DNA from 3 places in the Pseudomonas sp. PVC-3-1 genome. Region 3 is predicted to be linked to each of the others. Evidence: riboswitches for the same ligand, from Rfam matches in the RefSeq annotation. Region 3 holds a riboswitch; each other region holds the start of a gene.
What was found. Region 3 has a riboswitch for cobalamin ahead of AC2T4A_RS26415 (TonB-dependent receptor plug domain-containing protein). Riboswitches for the same ligand answer to the same signal wherever they lie in the genome.
Positions count from the first base shown of each region.

Region 1: it holds a riboswitch for cobalamin, as region 3 does, so the genes downstream of both, cobO (cob(I)yrinic acid a,c-diamide adenosyltransferase) here and AC2T4A_RS26415 (TonB-dependent receptor plug domain-containing protein) in region 3, are expected to answer to the same signal.
Region 2: it holds a riboswitch for cobalamin, as region 3 does, so the genes downstream of both, AC2T4A_RS01265 (CbtB domain-containing protein) here and AC2T4A_RS26415 (TonB-dependent receptor plug domain-containing protein) in region 3, are expected to answer to the same signal.

Region 1 covers NZ_CM172023.1:2,591,103-2,597,020, forward strand. Annotated here, with positions in the region: gene AC2T4A_RS12105 (MlaD family protein) at 1-520, opposite strand, end outside; gene AC2T4A_RS12110 (ABC transporter ATP-binding protein) at 522-1,307, opposite strand; gene AC2T4A_RS12115 (ABC transporter permease) at 1,304-2,449, opposite strand; cobalamin riboswitch at 2,580-2,804, shown strand; gene cobO (cob(I)yrinic acid a,c-diamide adenosyltransferase) at 3,075-3,686, shown strand; gene AC2T4A_RS12125 (cobyrinic acid a,c-diamide synthase CobB) at 3,912-5,207, shown strand; gene bluB (5,6-dimethylbenzimidazole synthase) at 5,204-5,854, shown strand; partial or broken gene AC2T4A_RS12135 (cobalamin biosynthesis protein) at 5,851-5,918, shown strand, end outside.
Region 2 covers NZ_CM172023.1:254,738-260,655, forward strand. Annotated here, with positions in the region: gene AC2T4A_RS01245 (ATP-binding response regulator) at 1-73, shown strand, start outside; gene cobM (precorrin-4 C(11)-methyltransferase) at 299-1,045, opposite strand; gene AC2T4A_RS01255 (cobalamin biosynthesis protein) at 1,042-1,458, opposite strand; gene AC2T4A_RS01260 (CbtA family protein) at 1,529-2,239, opposite strand; gene AC2T4A_RS01265 (CbtB domain-containing protein) at 2,333-2,518, opposite strand; cobalamin riboswitch at 2,624-2,833, opposite strand; cobalamin riboswitch at 2,894-3,088, shown strand; gene cobW (cobalamin biosynthesis protein CobW) at 3,324-4,376, shown strand; gene cobN (cobaltochelatase subunit CobN) at 4,473-5,918, shown strand, end outside.
Region 3 covers NZ_CM172023.1:5,740,839-5,746,756, forward strand. Annotated here, with positions in the region: gene AC2T4A_RS26405 (ABC transporter substrate-binding protein) at 1-765, opposite strand, end outside; gene AC2T4A_RS26410 ((2Fe-2S) ferredoxin domain-containing protein) at 888-1,592, opposite strand; gene AC2T4A_RS26415 (TonB-dependent receptor plug domain-containing protein) at 1,592-3,547, opposite strand; cobalamin riboswitch at 3,642-3,848, opposite strand; gene AC2T4A_RS26420 (VOC family protein) at 3,910-4,338, opposite strand; gene AC2T4A_RS26425 (class I SAM-dependent methyltransferase) at 4,399-5,127, opposite strand; gene AC2T4A_RS26430 (cupin domain-containing protein) at 5,293-5,661, shown strand; gene AC2T4A_RS26435 (DUF3303 domain-containing protein) at 5,853-5,918, shown strand, end outside.

The DNA.
Region 1 (5,918 bases), 3.1 Mb from region 3:
TGATGCGGTCGACGTTCTCCTGGGAGAACATGCGGTTCACGTTGTTGATCAGGTTGTTGATGTTGGTGGCGATGTCCTCGCCGTTGGCCAGCAGCTTGGCGAAGGGTGAAGGAATGGTCTTGATCACCGGCACTTCACCGTCCTTGCTGGCCAGCGGCGGGCTGTCCTGGGCGGCGCTGGAGAGCTGGATGATGGCCTGGCCGGTGACGCCGGTGAGGGCCAGCTTGGCGCGCGTGTCTTCGCGGATCGGCGTGCTGTCGAAGACGCGGATGCGCGCGCGGACCTTGCGCGGGTCGTTCGGGTCCAGGCGCAGGGATACCACGTCACCCACGCGGATACCGCTGTACTGCACGGTGCCGCCTTCGGACAGGCCGGTCACTGCCTCGTTGAAGATCACGTCGTAGACCTTGTACTTCTGGTCGTTGCTCGACTGCGCCAGCCACAGGGCGAAGAGCAGCGCGCCGATCGACACGACGAGGGTGAACAGGCCGATCAGCACGTGATGGGCACGGGTTTCCATTTTAGTTTTCCTCCCGCAGGTGTTCGGTGGCCTGCAGCGCGGCACGGCCACGCGGGCCGTGGAAATAGTCCTGAACCCAGGCGTCGTCGGTCTGGGCGACCTGGTCCAGCGGGCCGACCACCAGCACGCGCTTCTGCGAGAGCACGGCGACGCGGTCGCAGATGGTGTAGAGGGTGTCCAGGTCGTGTGTGACCAGGAACACGGTGAGGCCGAAGGCGTCGCGCAGGGTCAGGATGAGTTGGTCGAAGGCGGCCGCGCCGATGGGGTCGAGGCCGGCGGTGGGTTCGTCGAGGAACAGGATGTCCGGGTCCAGCGCCAGGGCGCGGGCCAGGGCGGCGCGCTTGACCATGCCGCCAGACAGTTCCGAGGGATATTTGGCCCCCGCGTCCGGCGGCAGGCCGGCGAGGGAGATTTTAACCTTGGCGATGAACTCGGCATCGCTGCGCGACAGCCTGGCGTGTTCAATCAGCGGCAGGCAGATGTTCTCGCTCACCGTCAGCGAGGAGAACAGCGCGCCATTCTGGAACAGTACGCCGAAGCGTCTTTCCAGTTTCGAGCGCTCCAGCGGCGGCAGTGCCGGCAGGTTCTGCCCGAAGACATGCACGCTGCCTTCGCTGGGCTGGCGCAGGCCGATGATGCTGCGCAGCAGCACCGATTTGCCGGTGCCCGAGCCGCCGACCACGCCGAGGATTTCGCCCTTCATCACGTCGAGGTCCAGGTGCTCGTGCACCGCGTGGGTGCCGAAGCGGTTGGCCAGGTCGCGGACGACGATGATCGGTTCGCTCACCAGCCCATCTCCATGAAGAACAGCGCGAACATCGCATCCAGCAGGATCACCACGAAGATCGACTGGACCACGCTGGAGGTCGTGTGTTCGCCCACCGACTGCGCGCTGCCGCTGACTCGGAAGCCTTCCAGGCAGCCGATCACAGCGATGATGAAGGCGAACACCGGGGCTTTGACGATGCCCACCAGGAAGTGCTGCACGGCGATATCGTTCTGCAGCATGTAGAGGAACATGCGTGGCGAGATGTCCAGGCTCAGGGCGCAGACCACGCCGCCGCCGAAGATGCCGGAGATCATCGCCAGGAAGGTCAGCATCGGCAGGGTCAGCAGCAGCGCCAGCACCCGTGGCAGCACCAGCAGTTCCACCGGGTCGAGGCCCAGGGCCTGGATGGCGTCGATCTCCTGGTTGGCCTTCATCGAGCCGATCTGTGCGGTGAAGGCGCTGGCGGTGCGACCGGCGAGCAGGATCGCGGTGAGCAGCACGCCGAATTCGCGCAGGAAGGAGAAGCCCACCAGGTCGACCGTGTAGATCTGCGCGCCGAACTTCTGCAGCACGGTGGCGCCGAGGAAGGCCACCACCGCGCCGACCATGAAGGTCAGCAGGGCGACGATGGGCACGGCATCCAGCCCGGTCTCCTCCATGTGCGCGGCCAGCGAGGTCATGCGCCAGCGGCGTGGGCGCAGCAGGTTGCGCACCAGCGTCTGCAGGGTCAGACCGATGAAGCCGAGCAGGCCGATCAGGTGGTCCTTGAAGGTGACCGAGGCGATGCCGATGCGCTCCAGTACATCGACCAGTGCGTTGCCCGGAGGGGGCGCCTTTTCGTCGAGGCGGCACTGGGTGATCGCGCTGCCCACGGTGCGCAGCAGCGCCTGGCGTTCGGCGGGCAGATTGCGGGCGATCTGCTCCAGCTGGCTCATGCGGGCGCCGCCGATGATCTCGGCGAGCAGGGCGGCACCGGCGGTATCCAGCGCGCCGAGGCCGGCGAAATCCAGCTGGGCGGGCGATTCGGCGCTGCGCTGGGCAGCCACCTGGGCTTCCAGCGTAGAGAAATGCGCGAGCGTCCAGTCTCCGCTGACGTGCATCAGCGGTGGGCTGGCGGTGGTGTCGAGCTGAAGCTGGCCGGGCTGGGCAGTCGTCATCATGACTCGCATTCTAGCGAAGTTACGCGTCGCGACCACTTGACTTGTGTGACGCTTTGTAGAGCCTTTGCGGCGGATACGGCGGGCCTCGGCGACATCCTGTTCAATTGACGCCCCAGCTCGCCAGCCACTAAGCTGCGCGCCTGCTTCAGGTGCTCTCGGCGCGAGCCGCGAGTGAAACAGGGAAGCCGGTGAAGTCGATGCGCAATCGACCATTCCGGCGCTGCCCCCGCAACGGTAAGCGAGCTTCGAGCCGCAAACAGCCACTGTGCCACCGGCATGGGAAGGCGCGGTTCCTTCGGAAACCCAGATGTTTCCACTCGCAAGCCCGGAGACCGGCCTGCTGCATCGCATGGCATCGCGGGAGGCGCTGCCGACGTCGGCGCCATGCGCCGCGCGTTGCCGTCCTCCGTCTGCCCCGACTGGTTAGTGCCGCGCGGGTGAGAGCGGCGGAGAATCCTTCAGGTGAACCCCCTATTCCCTAGGTCGACAGCCTTCGTGCTGGCCGGCCTCTGCCGCATGGCGCCCGCGCGCGCCAGCGGCGAATCCCTGCCCATTCCATCCCTGGTTGGCTGCCACCTGGCCGGCAGCCTCACGCCCGTGCAAATCCTTTCAGGAGCAACCTGCCATGACTGAATCCGTCGAAAAGGACGAGCGCCATCGCTCGCGCATGCAGCGCAAGAAGGCGGTGATCGACGAGAAGATCGCCCAGGCCCAGGGCGAACGCGGCGTATTCCTGGTCAACAGCGGCAACGGCAAGGGCAAGAGCAGCTCGGCTTTCGGCATGGTCGCTCGCGCGCTCGGTCACGGTATGAAGGTGGGCGTCGTGCAGTTCATCAAGGGGGCTGCGACCACCGGCGAAGAGGCATTCTTCCGTCGTTTCCCCGAGGAAGTCAGCTTCCATGTGATGGGCGAAGGCTTCACCTGGGAAACCCAGGACCGCCAGCGCGACATCGCCAAGGCACAGGCCGCCTGGAACGTGGCGCGGCAACTGCTGAACGACCCGCAAGTCGGCCTGGTGGTGCTGGACGAAGTGAACATTGCCCTCAAGCACGGCTACCTGGAACTGGACGCTGTGCTGGCCGACATCGCCGCGCGCCCGCCGATGCAGCATGTGGTCGCCACTGGGCGCGGCGTGCAGCCGGAGATGGTCGAGGCCGCCGATACCGTGACCGAAATGGGCCTGGTGAAACATGCCTTCAAGGCAGGGATCAAGGCGCAGAAAGGGGTGGAGTTCTGATGGTCTGGGGCTTCCCTCACCCTAACCCTCTCCCGGGGGAAGAGGGGACCGTTCGGTGTTTGGAAAAGCGTTGGCGCTCGCCGGCAGGCTCTGCTGCCTCGGCTGACCGCGGCGCGACTGTTGATCGACGAAAAGCCATCCCACAGGACACACCCAACTGCTCCCTCTTCCTCTGGGAGAGGGCTGGGGTAAGGGGCTCTCTGCCCGTGCCGGGGAGTGCGACTGATGCGTGATGCGCGCCAATGCCCCGCGCTGCTGATCGCTGCGCCCGCTTCTGGCCAAGGCAAGACCACCGTGACCGCCGCCCTGGCGCGCCTGCACACGCGCCTCGGGCGCAAGGTGCGGGTGTTCAAGTGCGGCCCGGATTTCCTCGACCCGATGATCCTCGCCCGTGCCAGTGACGCGCCGGTCTACCAGCTGGACCTGTGGATGGTCGGCGAGGGCGAAAGCCGCCGCCTGCTCTGGGAAGCGGCCGGCGAGGCTGACCTGATCCTCATCGAGGGCGTGATGGGCCTGTTCGACGGCTCGCCCTCGGCCGCTGATCTCGCACGGCGATTCAACGTGCCGGTGATGGCGGTGATCAATGGCCAGTCCATGGCCCAGACCTTCGGCGCCATGGCCGTCGGCATGGCTACTTATCAGAGCGACTTGCCGTTCTCCGGCGTGCTCGCCAACCGCATCGGCAGCCAGCGCCACCGTGACCTGGTGCGTGACAGCCTGCCAGAATGGATTCGCTGGTACGGCGCGTTGCCGCGCGATACCGAAGTGGAGCTGCCCAGCCGACACCTCGGCCTGGTGCAGGCTGGCGAGCTGGCTGACCTCGATGCCCGCCTGGACGCCGCCGCTGATGCCCTGGCGGCCAGCGCCAGTACCGAGCTGCCGCTGCCGGTGAGCTTTGCTGCGCCCGAACCGCGCAGCGAGTCTTCCCGCCTCGACGGCGTGCGCATCGGCGTGGCGCGGGACAACGCCTTCGCCTTCCTTTATCAGGCCAACCTCGACCTGCTGCGCGAGCTGGGCGCCGAGCTGGTGTTCTTCTCGCCGTTGCGTGACGGAGCGCTGCCGGAAGTGGACAGCCTCTACCTGCCCGGCGGCTATCCGGAACTGCACCTGCAGGCGCTGGCGGAGAACCGCGCCATGGCCCTGGCCATCCACGCGCACCACGAGATGGGCAAGCCGATCCTCGCCGAGTGCGGCGGCATGCTCTATCTGCTCGATGCGCTGACCGACGCAGCCGGCGAGCGCGCAGAACTGCTCGGTCTGCTGCCGGGTGAAGCGCGCATGCAGAAGCGCCTCGCCGCGCTGGCGCTGCAGGCCGTGACGCTGCCCGAAGGCATTCTGCGCGGGCACACCTTCCATCATTCGTTGCTGGACAGCAGCGCGGAGCCGCTGGCCCGTGGCGTCTGCCCCAACGACAAGCCGGTGGCCGAAGCGGTGTTCCGCCGCGGCCGGCTCACCGCGTCCTATATCCACTTCTACCTGCCGTCCGATCCGGACGCCGCGGCCGCACTCTTCAGACCATGACCGAGCATGCCTACAGCCCAGAAGAGCGCGCCGCGCTCTACCGCGCCATTGCCGAGCGCCGCGACATGCGCCACTTCAGCGCTGGAGAGGTGTCGCCTGAGTTGCTCGCGCGCCTGCTGGAAGCGGCGCACCAGGCACCCAGCGTCGGGTTGATGCAGCCGTGGCGCTTCGTCCGCGTGACCGCGCGGGAGCTGCGCCAGTCGATCCATGCTCTGGTGGAGGAGGAACGCGTGCGTACCGCCGAGGCGCTGGGCGAGCGTTCCGACGAGTTCATGCGGCTGAAGGTCGAGGGCGTGCTCGACTGCGCCGAAGTGCTGGTGGCCGCCTTGATGGATGGCCGCGAGGCGCATGTGTTCGGCCGTCGTACCTTGCCGAACATGGACCTCGCCTCGCTGTCCTGCGCGATCCAGAACCTCTGGCTCGCCTCCCGCGCCGAAGGCCTCGGCATGGGCTGGGTATCCCTGTTCGATCCTGCCGCGTTGGGCGAGCTGTTGGGCTTGCCGGCAGGAGCCGAGGCCGTGGCGGTGATCTGCCTTGGTCCGGTCAGCGAGTTCTATCCCGCGCCGATGCTGGCGCTCGAAGGCTGGCGTCAACCGCGCGCGCTCAGCGAGCTGTTGTACGAGAACCACTGGGGAGAACAGCCATGAGCCTGGCCCTGCTGAGCGTCCTCGGCGTAGCGCTGGATTCCCTGCTGGGCGAGCCGAAACGCTG
Region 2 (5,918 bases), 1.0 Mb from region 3:
GCCGCTGGCCGCGGAGCAGTTGAAGGCGATGATCGACGAGCAGCTTAGCGAACTCGAAGCGCTGGACGATTGAACCCAAGGGTACCTGTAGGAGCGAGCTTGCTCGCTCCTACGAAATGCAACGCGCCGACTTGTGCGTGGCCTGGTGTCGAATGGCGAGCCTGGCCCCGCGTTGGAGCGGACTTCGTCCGCGATGGGTTGGCCGGGCTCCCTGGCGCGCCGGAGCAACGTCAGCGCGATCGCGGACAGAGTCCGCTCCTATGCTAGGCCTCGCCCAGCAGTAACCTCTGGAAAAGCATCACGGCCGATACAGATGCGCGTGCCCCGCGCTGTACAGCGACGAATCGGCAAATCCCTCCGCCCCCAGCACCTTGCCCACCAGGATCAGCGCCGTGCGCCGGAAGCCCTTGGCTTCGGCCTTGGCCAGGATGTCGCCGAGGGTGCCGGTGACCTGGTCCTGATCCGGCCAGCTGGCGCGGTGGATCACCGCGATCGGGCAATCGGCGCCGTAGTGCGGCAGCAGTTCGGCGACGATGTTCGGCAACTGTCCCACGCCGAGATGAATCGCCAGGGTCGCACGGTGCTGCGCCAGCTCGGCAAGGGATTCACCTTCGGGCATGCGCGTCTTGTGGGCGTAACGGGTAAGGATCAGCGTCTGCGAGATATCCGGCAGGGTCAGCTCGCAACCCAGGATCGCCGCGCAGGCAGAGGTGGCGGTTACGCCAGGAACGATCTCATAGGGAATGCCCAGCGCACGCAGGTGGCGAATCTGCTCACCGATGGCGCCGTACAGCGACGGGTCGCCGGAGTGCACTCGGGCAACATCCTTGCCTTCGCCATGGGCCTGGGCCAGCAGTGCGACGATCTCGTCCAGGTGCAGTTCGGCGGTATTCACCACGCGTTCGGCGCTGTGCCCTTCCAGCACCGCCGGCGGTACCAGCGAGCCTGCGTAGAGGATCACCGGACAGGAACGGATCAGCCGCTGGCCCTTGACCGTGATGAGTTCAGGGTCGCCGGGGCCGGCACCGATGAAATGGACCGTCATGGCTGCTCCTGTATGAGTTCGACGGGGATGAAAGCCAGCGCGCAGGTGGCTTGATCGCTGCGCCGTTTGCCCACCAGCAGGCGTGCCGGCGCACCGCTTTGCGCCTCGGCCTGTAGCAATGCCGCCGCCTCGGCTACGCTGGCGCTCCCGGTGGCGGCGCGCACGGTTTCGGAGGGCTCGCCCAGGCGCTTCTCGCATGTCGCGAGCTGTTGCGGCGTGAACAGTGCCAGCGGCAGGTCGAGCGCGGTGGCCAGCGCGACAAGCCCGTCTTCGTCGGCCTTCAGCGTGGCGCTGGCCAGCGCGGTGAGGTTCGACTCGTCGAGTCCGACTTCCGCCAGCGTTTCGCGCAGCAACTCGCGCAGTTCATCGAGCGAGCAGCCACGGCGGCAACCCAGGCCGGCAACCAGCGTCATTCTCTATCTCCAGAAAACAAAACCCCGCAGGCGGCCGAGCCGGCTGCGGGGGTCGAGCATAACGCGTGGATCAGGCCGACGGCGCGAAGCGACGGAACAGCCAGGCCGCGACCAGGCCCAGGGCTGCCCAGAACACCGCGTTGGTGACCAGCGAGGCGACGATGAACTCATGGGCGAGGCTTTCCGGCGCGAGGCTGGAATGCACTTCCGGCTGCGGCGCGCCGATCACATGCGGTACCACCAGCAGTGCGGCACCGACGATCTTCAGTGCCCAGTTGCGGCCGAACACCAGCAGCGCGAGGCCGGCGGCGGTGGCGGCGGCCGTGCCGATCCACCAGGTCTGCCGCAGGTTCAGGTCGGCGGCGGCGGTGCCGGGGACTTCCGGCGGCAGGCCCAGAGATGGAGCCAGGGTGAACACGGCGAAACCGGCCAGGCCCCAGAGCAGGCCTTCGGAGGTCTTGCCCGGCTCGCGCAGGGTGAACAGGCCGGCCAGCATCAGGGCGAAGCCCACCGCGACCACCAGGTTGCCGCCGGTGGTGGAGAGGATGCGCTGCCAGCCGTCTTCCGGTTCCCAGGCTTGCGCGTCATGGTGGTGGCCAGCGGCAGCACCCTCGGCATGCTCATGAGCGTGCTCCTCGACCAGCGCGGCGGCCGGCTCGGATTTCTCATAGGTTTCCGCCTTGAGGATCAGCGGGGATACCCACAGCAACTGGACCACGGTGAGTACCAGCGCCGCGATCAGACCGGCGAAACCGGCGGTCTGGGCGATACGTTTGATCATTGCAATTCTCCAGGCGAGACGAGGCCTCGAACGCTGCGAACGCGCGACCGGGAGTGCCTCGAATTCGCTGCGCTTACGCGCAGGCGGTGCACATCAGTGGCAGGGGAAACCAGCGCTGTGGCGGGTGTCGTGCGCGGCGTTGTGCACCGCTTCCAGATGCGAGAAGCCGGCGAAATACACCAGCAGCGCGCCCAGCAGGCTGGCGCCAACGGCCAGGCTGATGCGCTTGGAAAGGGGGATGGAAGTGCTCGACGCGTGCGTCAGGGTGCTGCTGGACATGAACGTTCCCTCTGAAGATCAAAGTAAGAGAACGCAGAGGTTGAACGCATTCGAACGCGCCGGAAGGACGCGCCACGGCCTGCGCCCGCCCACCGCGGGTTTGCCAAAAAACGAAAGCTCCAGGCCGGTCTCCGGGCTTGCGACGTTGGCTCGTGGCCAAGCGGGTCAGTCTTCCCATGCGTGCGCACAGTGACTACTGATGACCCTACGATCGCCTACCGTTGCGGGGGCAGCGCCGGACTGGTCCTTGCGGACGCACCGGCTTCCCGTTTCACCTCGCGCGCGGCGCGAGACACCTGAAACCGCGCTAGCTGACCACGGCAGCCGGCAGGCGTCAACCGATCCCCGGCGATTGACCGCCCCGTCTACGCTGCGTAGCCTTCCTCCCTTCGAGGTTCTCCGGCGCTGGCCGGAGCTAAGAGGGAACGTGGAAATCTTCGGATGCGCCACGGCTGCCCCCGCAACTGTGAACAGCCTGTCTCTTCATGCGCCACTGCCGATTCGGGCGGGAAGGCGAAGAGATAACCAAGGGCTGTGAGCCAGGAGACCTGCCTCGTCACCGGTTTTCGATCTGCTGCGCGTCGGCCATGCTGCGTTGGAGGATCGCCGTGGACTGCTCATTGACTACAGTCAACTCTGCATCCCCGGCGATCCTCCGCCTAGCCTGGCTCTAGCTCGCGAGATCCGGAACCGGTTCGTTATCAACAGACAACCGGGCGGGGTGATCCGGTGGCGACCTTCGTTGCGCGGCGAACCCGCGCGCGCGCCCTTCATCCGCCTTCCAACTTCCGCTTGCGAGGCGCGCATGAAAACCCTGGCCAAACTCCCCGTCACCATCGTCACCGGCTTCCTCGGTGCCGGTAAGACCACCCTGCTCCGCCACATGCTCGACAATGCCGAAGGCCGCCGCATCGCGGTGATCGTCAACGAATTCGGCGAGCTGGGCATCGACGGCGAAATCCTCAAGCAGTGCTCCATTGGCTGCAGCGAAGAAGAAGCGGTCGGCCGCGTCTTCGAACTGGCCAACGGCTGCCTGTGCTGCACCGTGCAGGAAGAATTCTTCCCGGTGATGCGCGAGCTGGTGGCGCGCCGCGGCGACCTCGACCAGATACTCATCGAAACTTCCGGCCTGGCCCTGCCCAAGCCGCTGGTGCAGGCCTTCCAATGGCCGGAAATCCGCAACGCCTGCACCGTGGATGCGGTGATCACCGTGGTCGACAGCCCGGCCGTGGCCGCCGGCACCTTCGCCGCCCACCCCGAGCAGGTGGACGAGCAGCGCAAGCAGGACCCGAACCTGGATCACGAATCGCCGCTGCACGAACTCTTCGAAGACCAGCTCGCCAGCGCCGACCTGGTGGTACTGAACAAGGCCGACCTGCTCGACGCCGACGCGCTGGCCCGCGTACGCGCCGAAGTCGCGGAAGAACTGCCGCCGGCGGTGAAGATCGTCGAAGCCAATTCCGGCCAGCTGCCGCTCTCCGTGCTGCTGGGTCTGAATGCCGAAGCCGAGCTGCACATCGACAGCCGCCCGACGCATCACGACCACGAGGGCCATGAAGATCATGACCACGACGAGTTCGACTCCTTCCATGTCGACCTCCCGGAAGTGGAAGAGCGCGCCCTGCTGGATGCCCTGAACGCGCTGGTCGAGCGCCACGCCGTGCTGCGCATCAAGGGCTTCGTCGCCATCCCCGGCAAACCCATGCGCCTGCTGGTGCAAGGTGTCGGCAAGCGCTTTGACAAGCACTTCGACCGCGCCTGGCGCAGCGATGAAACCCGCGGCACGCGCCTGGTGGTGATCGGCCAGGAACTGGACCAGGCCGCCATCGCCAACGAGCTGCGTACCGCCCTCTCCTGATCGTGTAGGAGCGAGCTTGCTCGCGAACCAACCTCGCAGCGGGGCAATGTTCGCGAGCAAGCTCGCTCCTACGAAGAGCCACCATCGAGCAAACCCATGCACCTGCTGCGCACCCAACCCGGCGGCTTCGTCCCCGACGACGGCATCGCCGACCTGGCCCAGACGCCCGCCGACCTGGTGATTCTTTGCAGCGGCGACTCGCACCTGGCGCTGCTCGCCGAGGCCGCCCGCGAACTGCCGGAGGATTACCCGAGCCTGCGCCTGGCCAACCCCATGCAGTTGCAGAACCACGCCTCGGTGGACCTCTACGTCGACGAGGTGCTGCAACATGCCAAGGTCATCCTGATTTCCGTGCACGGTGGTGTCGGTTACTGGCGCTACGGCATGGAGCAGTTGGTGGCGCTGGCCGAGCGCGGCGTCACGCTGATCGCGGTACCCGGCGACGACAAACCCGACCCCGAACTGGCCGCGCTGTGCAGCGTTGCGTCGCACGACGCAGAGCGCCTCTGGCAGTACCTGCGCCAGGGCGGCATGGACAACGCCCGGCAATTCTTCGCCTGCCTCGCCAACCGTCACCTGCAACGCGATTACGCCTGGAGCGAGCCACAAACCCTGCCGCGCGTGTCGGTCTATCACCCGCAAGTGGGCAGTTGCGACCTCGCCCGCTGGCAGGCCGACTGGCATCCCGAGTCCCCGGTGGCCGCCTTGCTGTTCTATCGCACGCACCTGCAAGCGGCGAACACCGGCTTTATCGACACCTTCTGCGAACGCCTGCAGGCCCAGGGCATCAACCCGCTGCCCATCGCCGTGGCCAGCCTCAAGGAAGCCGCGTGCCTGGCGACGGTAGAAGGCCTGCTCGATAGCGCCGACGCCGAGTTGATCATCAACACCACCGGCTTCGCCCAGTCGAACCCGGAAGCGCCACAGGAACGCCCTTTCAGACGCGACGTGCCGGTGCTGCAGGCCATCTGCTCGCTGGATAACCTCGATCTCTGGCGCGCCAACCCGCAGGGCCTCGGCCCGCGCGACCTGGCCATGCACATCGCGCTGCCGGAGCTGGACGGCCGCCTCATCACCCGGCCGATCAGCTTCAAGGGCCTGGCCTGGCGCAGCGAGCGCAGCCAGAGCGACGTGGTCTGCTACCTGCCGCACCTGCCAGGCATGGACTTCGTCGCCGAGCTGGCGCGGCGCTGGATGCTGCTGGCGCGCAAGGCCAATGCCGACAAGCGCGTGGCGCTGATCCTGGCCAACTATCCAACCCGCGATGGCCGCATCGGCAACGGCGTCGGCCTCGACACGCCGGCCGCCGCATTGAACATCCTGAGCGCGCTGGAGGCTCAGGGTTATCCGGTCGCCGGTTTGCCCGATTCCGGCACGGCGCTGATCCAGCAACTGCTCGGCGGCGTCAGCAACGACCTCGACAGCCTCGACCTGCGCCCCTGCGCGCAGAGCCTGGCGCTGGACGACTACCTCGCCTGCTTCGCGCGCCTGCCCGCGGCCAACCAGCAAGCCGTGCGCGAGCGCTGGGGCGAGCCGCAACAG
Region 3 (5,918 bases):
GCGTGAGAGGACCGGGTCGGCGCGCAACGCTCGCCTCTTCTGCTCGGCCGTGGACCACAGCGCGTCAGCCAGCAGGATCACATCCGGGTCGCGCGCCAGCAGTTGTTCTGTGTTGGCGGTAAAGCCGCCCAGATCGACATCCTCGAACAGGTTGTGCGCGCCGGCAGCGTGCAGCAACTGGGTGACCACGCCGCGCCGGCCCTGGCTCTCCAGGCCATTGCTGGCACTGTCGAGGTAGAAGACTTCCAGCGGCGCGCTCCCGACGAAGTGGCGGCGCGCGTTGGCCAGCTCGGCGCGTTGCTGGCGAATCAGTTCCTGCGCTCGCTCCTGCTCATCCATCAGATTGCCCAGCGTTTTCAGATCCAGTTCGATACCCGCGAACAGATCGTCCTGCCGCGCAGCGCAACCGGCATCCAGCAGGTAGCTGGCGACGCCATGACCGGCCAGTTCCTCGCGGGACAGGTTGCCCAGCCGGAAGGCCGAGGCAAAGCCGGCCACTACCAGGTCCGGACGCTGCGCGTAGACCGCTTCCGCCGATGGATACTGGCGGGATAGAAGCGGCACGCCGCGATAACTTTCCTTCGTCAGGTCGAGATCGTCATCGATGTAGGCCACGCCAATCAGCCGCGTCCCCGCGCCGAGCGCCAGCAGCAGGTCAGCGGCATGCTGGTTGAGGGCGAGGATACGCTGCGGTGGGTGATCGATGTGCCAGTCCTGCGCGCAGTTGCGGTAGTCCTGGGCAGTGGCCGTCGACATGCCCAGCATCGCCGCCAGCCCGAGCACCAATGCCAATGTGTAGGAGCGAGCTTGCTCGCGAGCCAAACCGGGCACCGATGGCATCAAGCGCTTCGCGAGCAAGCTCGCTCCTACAAAGAGCCATGCCGGCCTCATGCTTCGTCATCCACGCGCAAATCCGCCACCGGCGCGCCATCAAGCAGGTGTTCCTGCACCACCCGACACACCTGCTCGTCACTGTGCAGGCCATACCAGACGCGCTCGGGATAGACCGTCAGCACCGGCCCGCGATTGCAGGGAAATTGGCAACCGGTACGGGTCAGCAAGGCACCCTCGCCGTTCTCGTAGAGATCGAGACGGATCAGCTCGCGGCGCAAGGTCTTCCACAGCGGCAGCGCACCGCGCCGCACGCAGCGCGGCCCGGTACAGAGGAACAGGTGATGCCGGTGCGGCGGCGGCGCGGACCAGTCCGGCTGTGACGGCACCTCGCCGATGCCCTGGCAATCCAACTGCTGCGCTGGATCGTCAATCGCCGCCAGTACCGCCGTCGCATCCAGCCCGCGCCGGCCAAGCGCCGATGCGGTGATCCTGGGCGGCGGCGCCTGGGGATAGCCTGCCGACAGCACGGCCAGCTCGGCACGCAACCAGTCCAGGTAGGCACCGTCAGCGCTCGGCTCCAGGTCCACCAGCAACAGCTGACGATTCTCGGCGAACAGCTCGCGCATCCGCCTCCAGAGCGAATCGAAACCCTCGCCGGTGTCGATGATCTCGACACCGGCAAGACGCGCCGATACCGCGCGCTGCAGGTGCTCGCCCTGGACGCCGGCCAATGGGCCGACCAGCAGGATGGCCTTCATCAGAAGCTGAAGGTGTAACGAAGTTCGGCGGTGCGTGGGCGGCCGAGGTTGTCCACCTGACGCATGCCGTTACTGGTGCGGCCGGTGGCGTAGTCGCGGTCCAGCAGGTTCTCCAGCAGCAGGCTCAGGCGGTGTGCGCGGGCCACATCGAGGTAGCGGTAAGCGTCGCCGTCGAGCACGCTGTAATGGCCGTAGTCGTCGTCCTGGGCGCTGACGATTGAGCCTACGTAGCGCGTGGCGAGGCCGGCGCCCCAGAAGTTGTCGTCGTAGCCGGCACGCACGCGGGCGAAGAAGTGCGGGATGTTGTTGACCGTCACGCCGTCACGGCTGTCCACCAGGTTGCGCGTGGCGTCGGCCGAGACCTGCCAGTGCCGGCCAAACTGCCACTGGCCGTTGGCTTCCACGCCGCGTACCTCGATCTCACCGTTGCCGTTCACCCACTGGTCGCCGGCGAGAGTGATGAGGTCGGTGATCTCGCGGCGGAACAGGGTGACGCTGCCGCTCCACGGCTGGTCGAACAGCTCGCCGGTGTAATCCAGGCCCAACTCGGCGTTGCGGCTGCGCTCGGGCTTGAGGTCACGGTTACCGACTTCATCGCCCGGTTCGTTGACGAACAACTGCTCGGCGGTGGGCAGCTTGAAGGCGGTGCCGAACTGGCCGCGCAGCTTGAGCTGCTGGGTCAGGTCGTAGAGCGAGGTGAGCATCCATACCGTGGCGCCCTCGCCGCCGGAGATTTCCTCGCGGCGCACGCCCAGGCTCGGGTGCCAGTCGGGCAGCGCCTCGATGTTCGGCCGCAGCTGGGCATACAGCGCGTGGGACTCGGCCTTGTCGTTGTCGATGATCAGCACGTCGTCCTGGCCCTTGTACCACTGGTTGTCGCTGCCGAAGACCAGCTCGTGGCCGCCGGCCAACCTGGCCTTGCCCTCAAGCTGCGCGCCCCAGTCGGTAAAGCCCCAGTAGTCGTTGTGATTGAGCACCTGGGTGCCGCCGCCCTGCAGGTTGTAGACGCGGTCGTAGCGGGTGTCCCAGTCATTGATATGGGTCTTGGCGAACCAGCTGAAGTCGTCGCTGACGCTCTGCTGGAAGGTCGCCGTGGCGATCTGCTGGATACGGTTGTTGCTGGTGTGGTGGTTGGATGTCGGGCGGGCGAAGTCCAGTTCGGCGTCGGCGTACTGGTAGAACAGCTCCAACCGCGAGGCCTCGCCGATGGCCTGGATGGCCTTGGCGCCGAACACGTTGACGTCATAGGAGCGGCGCTTGTCGCTGACCGTGCTGGTCATGTCCTGGTCGCGGTAAGGCTGGTAGCCGTCGGAGCGGTTGTGGCTGACGTAGGCCATCAGGCCGAGATCGCCCAGGCCGTTCTGCACGATTCGCTCCGCGCGGGCATCACCGCTGCGACCCTTGAACGTATCCAGGCCGAGGTTCACCTCACCGGCCGCCTCGCGCGAACGCGCACTGCGGGTGACGATGTTGATCACCCCGCTCACCGCCTGGGTGCCGAACAACAGGCCCTGGCCGCCCTTGAGCACTTCGATGCGCTCCACGGCGGTGGTCGGCAGGGTGTCGATGTAGATGCCGCCGTAGAGGCGGTTGTTCAGGCGCACGCCGTCCAGCAGGATCAGCGTGTCGTCGTTGCGCCCGCCCAGCAGCGAGTAGGTCCCGTAGTCGAACGGGCCGTTCTTCGGCGCAACGAACAGGCCGGGTACGTACATCTGCAGCACGCGGGTGATGTCGGCGCTGGGGCCGGCACGCTCGATCTGCTGGCGGTCGATGACCTCCAGCTTGCTGCCGTAGCGCGCCATGTCGGCCACGGTGGTGGACTCCACCGAAGGCGCGCTGACGATCTCGTCGGCCAGGTCGAGTGGCGCCGCAACGAGCTGCGAGCTGAGGGCACAGAGGGAGAGAACGGGAGTCCAGCGCGGGGCGCGCCGGTTCAGGAACGAAGAATGTTGCAAGGTGATCGCCTCGAAATAGAAATTTCGCAGGCGGCGCAGCGACACCCGGAACGAGCGCGCCCCGGGAACCGGCTCACGCCCGCCCACCGCGGGTTTGCCAAACAGGTTCCAGGCCGGTCTCCGGGCTTGCGAGGGTCGTGGGGCATCCGCCTTCCCATGCTTGCGCACAGTGGCCTAGTGGATGCTCCGCTCGCTTACCGTTGCGGGGGCAGCGCCGGACTGATCGCACGAAGGCGACGCACCGGCTTCCCGTTTCACCCCACGCACGGCGGCGGGGGGCACCTGAAACGGGGCGCATATCAACATTGCGGGTGGGAAAGCGTCAAGCACGGGGGTTGGGCAGGATGTTGCGAACGTCGCCGTCAGTGCCACGGATCGTAGGTGCCGAAGCTCCAGATATGCCCTTCCGGATCACGGCAGGTGAAGCCCTGGCCGCCGTAGTCCTCGTCCTTGATGTCGATGACGATCTGCGCGCCGCCGTTCACCGCCGCGCGATACAGCACCTCGGCGTCCCTGACCACCACGTAGATGCTCTGGGTGCAACCGCCGATCTCGTCGGGCTGGCGCATCAGCCGGCCGTACTCGTTGTCGTGCAGCGAGCCGAGCATCACCAGCCCACTGCCGTCGGCCAGCGCCAGCTGCGCATGGGCGATGCCGCCATGGTCATCGGCGACCACCAGTTGGCGCTGGAAACCGAAGGTGGCGCACAGCCAGTCGATGGCCTGCGGCGCATCGCGGTAGCGCAGGCAGGGAATCACGCTGGGGCGAACGGCGGGCAAGGGCTGCGACATGGCAATCTCCGGCAAGAAACGGGTGCAATGTTCTGAGCATAGTCGCCGGTTTTTCGCTCCTCAGCGCTGCGCGGCGACCAGCAGCAACATCGGCCGCTCACGCTCTTGCGCCAATGCCGGGTTGGCCAGCACCTGTTCTGCACTCGGCCCCCAGTCCTCGACGTGGCGCAGCGTCAGCCCCGCGCCGATCATGGCATTGAGGATGCTGCCAAGGGTGCGGTGATGCTTGAGCACACTCTTGGCCAGCCAGTCGGTGCGGCGCTCGCCTTCGTCCTGGTAATGGTCCACCGGCCAGCAGCGGCGGCCGTCTTTTTCGACGATCCAGCCGGGATTGCGCGACGCCATGTAGATCGGGTGCTCGATGGAGAACACCAGGCTGCCGCCAGGGCGCAACGCGTCGTGCACGTTGCGGAAGAAATGCGGCAGATCCTCGAGGTAATGCAGGGTCAGCGAGCTGTAGGCCAGATCGAAGGCCGCGGTGGGCAGCTCAAGCTGCTCGAGGTCGGCGCGGAAGTAGCTCACTTGCGCCGCCTCGGTCGTCTCCCGTGCGCGGTCGAGCATCTTCTGTGACACGTCCAGCCCGCTCACCGTGCGCGCGCCCTGCTCCGCCGCATATCGGCAGAACCAGCCGTAGCCGCAGCCAAGGTCGACCACATCGAGCCCCTCCAGCGGCGGCAGCAACGCGCGCAGCGAGGCCCACTCCGGCGCGCCGTCCAGGCCGTGCTGCGAGCGCGGCAGCTGGGCGTAGCCGGCGAAGAATTCGGGGTTGTCGTAGATGTTCTGCGCCATGGGATGGCACCTCCTTTCTGACGGACCAAGGTCCGATTGTCTGCACCAAGGACGGGGGTGGCAACCCGATGAAGTCAATGCCTGGGCGATCGAAGCGCAAGTTCCTGCAAGACCGCTTGCCGGGGCGGCCTTAGTGTCAGCCCAATCAAAAAAGGAGAATCAACCGTGACCCAACGCCAACCGATCAACCTGCAGAACAAGCTCGCGCTTATCCACGAAACCTGGCAGCCGCGAGTGATTGCCGAGATGAACGACTACCAGTTCAAGGTGGTGAAGCTGCACGGCGATTTCGTCTGGCACAGCCACGCCGACACCGACGAGACCTTCATCGTGCTCGACGGCGAACTGCGCATCGACTTCCGCGACGGGCCGCTGACTCTGCGAGCCGGGGAGCTGTACGTCGTACCGCGCGGTGTCGAGCACAAGCCCTACGCCGAGCACGAAGTACAGGTGATGCTGATCGAACCGCGCGGCGTGCCGAACACCGGCGATGCGGGCGGTGAGCGCACGGCGGAGAATGATCGCTGGGTGTGACCGTCGATCACCTGCCTTGGCGGCCGCCGATCAGTGGCCGCGCCCGCTTCGCTGGGTGCTGCTATGCCTGTCGGAAGAACGCCGCTCCCAGCCGGAGACTGTCACGCCTGGGATACACAGGCGCGGCTCTGGCGGCGTCGCCGGTTCGGGTCCGCGTCCATCGAAGCCCGGAGTCGGGCCGGAGGTGCGACATGCTTTATCTGGTGAACTGGACCATCCCCATCGAAAACCGCGACAGGATCATCCAGCGCTTCCTC